2 regions of the Pseudoalteromonas sp. APC 3495 genome follow, and region 2 is predicted to be linked to the other one. Evidence: predicted binding sites of a transcription regulator. Region 2 holds the regulator's gene; the other holds the start of a gene.
What was found. The regulator FliA, encoded in region 2, starts transcription of late flagellar genes. The targets are predictions, from matches to a motif close to CTAAAGNTNNNNNNNNNNNNGCCGATA.
Positions count from the first base shown of each region.

Region 1: QL984_RS10175 (DUF4402 domain-containing protein) is a predicted target of FliA. The motif match lies at 1,089-1,115, and genes of this name have one in related genera.

Region 1 covers NZ_JASDDA010000021.1:8,646-11,050, reverse strand. The annotation lists gene QL984_RS10185 (SPOR domain-containing protein) at 1-362, shown strand, start outside; gene QL984_RS10180 (SPOR domain-containing protein) at 433-1,029, shown strand; gene QL984_RS10175 (DUF4402 domain-containing protein) at 1,166-1,756, shown strand; gene QL984_RS10170 (DUF4402 domain-containing protein) at 1,789-2,235, shown strand; gene QL984_RS10165 (fimbria/pilus periplasmic chaperone) at 2,249-2,405, shown strand, end outside.
Region 2 covers NZ_JASDDA010000017.1:49,079-51,483, forward strand. The annotation lists gene QL984_RS09075 (MinD/ParA family protein) at 1-725, shown strand, start outside; gene QL984_RS09080 (RNA polymerase sigma factor FliA) at 752-1,462, shown strand; gene cheY (chemotaxis response regulator CheY) at 1,503-1,886, shown strand; gene QL984_RS09090 (protein phosphatase CheZ) at 1,903-2,405, shown strand, end outside.

The DNA of each region.
Region 1 (2,405 bases), on a different contig from region 2:
TGCCTGCGAAAGCAACGAACTCAATCGTGAAGAAAAAAGTATTCCCTCAAACATCGAAGCTAACAAAAGTGGCAATGGTTGATACCAACAAAAAAGTATTTGCATTGCAGGTTGCGTCACTCGATTCACAAGAGAGTGTTGCCAAAGAATGGAAGCAAATTAACAAAAAAGCAGCGCCTTTGTTTAAGGACAAAATCACGACAAATATTGAAAAAGCAAAGGTTAATAACAAAACCTATTATCGACTAAAATTAGGTGAGTATTTTAACTTTAAAAGTGCAGAGGATGATTGCGAGGTATTTAAATTTTATAAAGTTGACTGTTTTGTGAGTAACTACACTGACGGACCAATCAGGTTATAAAACAATATTACTTGGCGCTTTTATTGCATAATAGCTGTAGATAGCTAGTCTTTTGTAATGGGTGCCTAAAGTGAAACTTTATTTAATAACATTATTAATACCATTTGCATTAGCTGGTTGCAGCAACCAGCTAATGCCTTCAGATTCACAAAGCGATAAGCTTGTACGTGAAAAAGATATAAAACCTTACCTAGAGCAATGGGATAACAACAAAGAGCAAATAGCGCGCTTAAGCACCATGGAAGAAGACTTATCGTTATTGATTCAAGCGCTTTCTGCACAAACAGATATTGATACCGTACCAGAGCCGATGAAAGAGAAAGTTAAACGTGTTGAGTATGGCTCTAAGCAATCGTTACAACACTCATCAGAAACCGCTTTAGCTGATAACACTACCAGTACAAACAAAGCAATGTACGGTGTGCAAATTGGACGTTATTTAATTTCTAACGGAGCCAAAAGGCAAGTGGAGCGACTAAAAGAGCAATACCCTCAATTAAACAGTATTTTGCAATACCGTATTAATGAGCAAAAAAAAGAATCAACTATCTTTTATAGTGTTGTAGCAGGCCCGCTAAAAAATCAACAACAGGCGGCGCAGTTGTGTTTGTTTTTTTATAAGATGGGTAATAAATGTACCTTAGCGGCATTTTCAGAGGATGTTTAAGGTTTTTTTCGCTTATTTTTGCATCCTGTTATTATAAATCAAAATAAAGTAAATATTTTTTAACTTTTTAGTGATTTTGGCCGATACTTAAATTAACCTGAACAAAAGGTTAATAACATATATCTAAGGGAAAACTATGAACAAAATATTTACTAAAGCAGCATTGGCTGCGTCAATGGCTGCTCTTTCTTTTGGTGTAATAGCGGAAACTGCGACATTTAACGCAGGTGTAACTGTTCAAAACGCATTTACTTTTCAAAGTACTGCAGATTTAGATTTTGGTACTATTCGTGCTACAGCAGATACAGCTGCAACAGATACGGCGACTCTTGTTCTTGCAGCTAATCCTGCAACATCATCGATAACAGCAGCTTCAGGTGCGGGCGCAGAAATTGCAGTACTTGCAGCAGGTACGCCAGCTTCTTTTTCAGTGTCTGGGGTTTCTCCTTTTGCAACGCTTACAATTGATGCGACAGGTGTATCGGGTGCTATTTCTCCAGTAACTGCTCCTGCAGGCACTGCAGGCTTTACACTTGGTACTCCTACTTACTACGTATTAACTGGCGCAAACCCAAATAGTGCAGCAACAACAACTATCCAAGTTGACTCTACAGGCGCTGCTACATTTAATATGGGTGCGACATTAACTACAGATGCAACAACGCCTTCAAGTGATTACATTGATGGCGATTACAGTGGTACATTCACATTAATATTAGATTATTAATAGTATTTGCCTGCCTTAATGGCAGGCGCTTTGTGCTAAAACTTATTTTACTACTAAGTGTTTTTTTTAGCGCTAAAGTACTTGCTCAGGTGACCGTTCTTGAACCTCTAAACTTTGGTACGATTGTTGTCGTAAAAAATACACCTAGTAGCTCAATCACTCTTTTACCAAGTGGAACCAGTTCGACAACCAACATACATTTAATGCACAGTGGAAATCCTGCAGAATTGCTTTTTGAGGGATACGGGGCACGAGTACAATTAAACATAAGTGATACAGGTGTATATCCATCCCTTAGCAGAGTGAATGGTGGAAACGCTTTTATACTTAACAATGTCATTTATGCTTCTTCAGTAACAACAAACGCATATGGTATGGGGGTTTTAAAGGTTGGCGGGCAGTTAAGCACCAGTGGCAACGGGCAACCATATATAGACGATAACTACAGCACCACAATTGAATTAACAATTTCGTATTAAGAGCAATCTCAAAATGAATTTATATAAACTTTTTTTAATACTTGCATGTGCCAGTCAACTATTTATAGGCTTTAATAGCCAAGCCAATTTACTTATCTCTCCAACTCGTATTTCTTTTGATGAGCGCCAACGCGTTGCAAAAGTGATTGTAATAAACAATGGCGATGAAT
Region 2 (2,405 bases):
TCGCGTTAGGCCAACAAGGCAAACGTGTGCTTGTACTAGATGCTGATTTAGGATTAGCGAATTGTGATGTGATGCTTGGACTGCGCGTTGAGCGTAATTTATCTCATGTTTTATCGGGCGAATGTGAACTTGATGATATTTTAGTCGAAGGTCCCGCAGGCATAAAAATAGTGCCTGCAACATCGGGTTCGCAAAGTATGGTTGAGTTATCACCCTCAGAGCACGCTGGACTTATTCGTGCATTTAGTGAACTTAACACCGACTTTGATATTTTAATTGTTGATACCGCTGCGGGTATTTCCGATATGGTGCTGAGTTTTTCTCGCGCAGCGCAAGATGTGGTTGTGGTGGTATGTGATGAGCCTACATCAATTACCGATGCCTATGCTTTAATTAAAGTACTTAGCCGTGAGCACGGCGTTTATAAATTTAAAATTGTTGCCAATATGGTGCGTAGTTTACGCGAAGGGCAGGAATTGTTTGCAAAACTTTCAAAGGTTACCGACCGATTTTTAGATATATCAATGGAGTTGGTTGCAACGGTTCCATATGATGAAAATATGCGCAAATCAACGCGCCGCCAAAAAGTAATTGTTGAGGTTTTTCCTGGGTCGCCTGCTGCAATTGCTTTTAAAACACTGGCTACAAAAATTGCTAAGTGGCCAACACCTAGTCAAGCCTCGGGTCATTTAGAGTTTTTCATTGAGAAACTAGTTAGTAACTAACAATGACAATACCGGTGAATAGAGCTATGGGATATCAGTCAACACAAAATTTAAATATGATTGTTGAAAAGCATGCCTCATTAGTCAAAAAAGTGGCGTGCCATTTAATTGCTCGTTTACCGGCCAGTGTGCAGCTAGATGATTTAATTCAATCGGGTATGATTGGTTTAATTGAAGCTTCAAAAAACTTTGATGCGAGCAAAGGCGCAAGCTTTGAAACCTTTGCCGGTATTCGTATTCGTGGTGCGATGATAGACGAAATGCGCCGAGGCGATTGGGTTCCACGTTCAGTTCACAGAAAAAGCCGTTTGGTTGCAGAGACTATTGTTGCGCTTGAGAACAGTTTAAACCGTGAACCTAAAGATAGTGAAGTTGCTGAAAAACTTGAAATTTCGCTAAATGAGTACCATCATATTTTAAACGATGTAAATGTAAGCAAAGTGTTAGGTATTGAAGACCTTGGTATAGATGACGATGTGATTACACCTCATGGCCAAGATTTAGCACTAGACAAACCGTTCAATAATGTTAAAAATGAACGGTTTAATGAGTCTTTACTCAGTGCAATAAAGTCGTTACCGGAAAAAGATGCAATGGTGCTTTCTTTGTACTATAACGATGAGATGAATTTAAAAGAAATTGGGCATATACTCGATGTAAGTGAATCGCGTGTAAGTCAGATACATGGTCAGGCGATGATTAAGCTTAAAGCAAAAATCAATGACTGGATAAACTAGAAGTAAGTAAATAAAGGTTCAGGCCTCACTGGAGGATGTTTTGGATAAAAACATTAAAATTCTTGTTGTTGATGATTTCTCAACAATGAGACGTATTATTAAAAACCTGTTGCGCGATTTAGGTTTTACCAATGTTCAAGAAGCAGATGACGGGTCAACTGCTTTGCCTATGTTGCAAAATCAAGCGTTTGATTTTGTTGTAACAGATTGGAATATGCCAGGCATGCAAGGTATTGATCTTTTGAGGGCAATTCGAGCTGATGAAAAATTAAAGCATATTCCTGTTTTAATGGTTACAGCAGAAGCTAAAAAAGAACAAATAATTGCTGCGGCCCAAGCAGGTGTTAATGGTTATATTGTTAAACCATTTACTGCAGGTACATTGAAAACTAAATTAGAAAAAGTGTTCGAACGCTTAGGTTAATGAGAGGGAGAGGCTTATGTCAGCACCTGCTGCGCCTCAGATTACTTTAGAACAAGCTCGCCAGTTAGTTGTTTTTTTAGAAAATGGTGAGCAAGATAAAGCGAATCAGTTAATTTTAGAAACAGCTTCACAAGAGCAATCACAGTTATTTGCTGAGGTGGGTAAGTTGACGCGTCAACTGCACGAAGCTTTAAAAAGTTTCGAGTTAGACACGCGTTTAACAGACATTACCACTGATGCCATCCCTGACGCAAAAAAACGCCTTAACTATGTCATGGAAATGACAGAAAACGCAGCCAATAAGACAATGGATGCGGTTGAAGCAAGCTTACCATTAGCACAAGAAATCGCTGACGAAATAGCTGATATCAAGCCAACGTGGGATCGTTTAATGAACCGCGAAATAGAGCTTGGTGAGTTTAAATCACTTTGTCATAGTATTGATAAGTTTATGAGCAGTTCTCATCACAAAACCGATGAGTTACAAATGCTGATGACTAATGTGCTGATGGCTCAAGA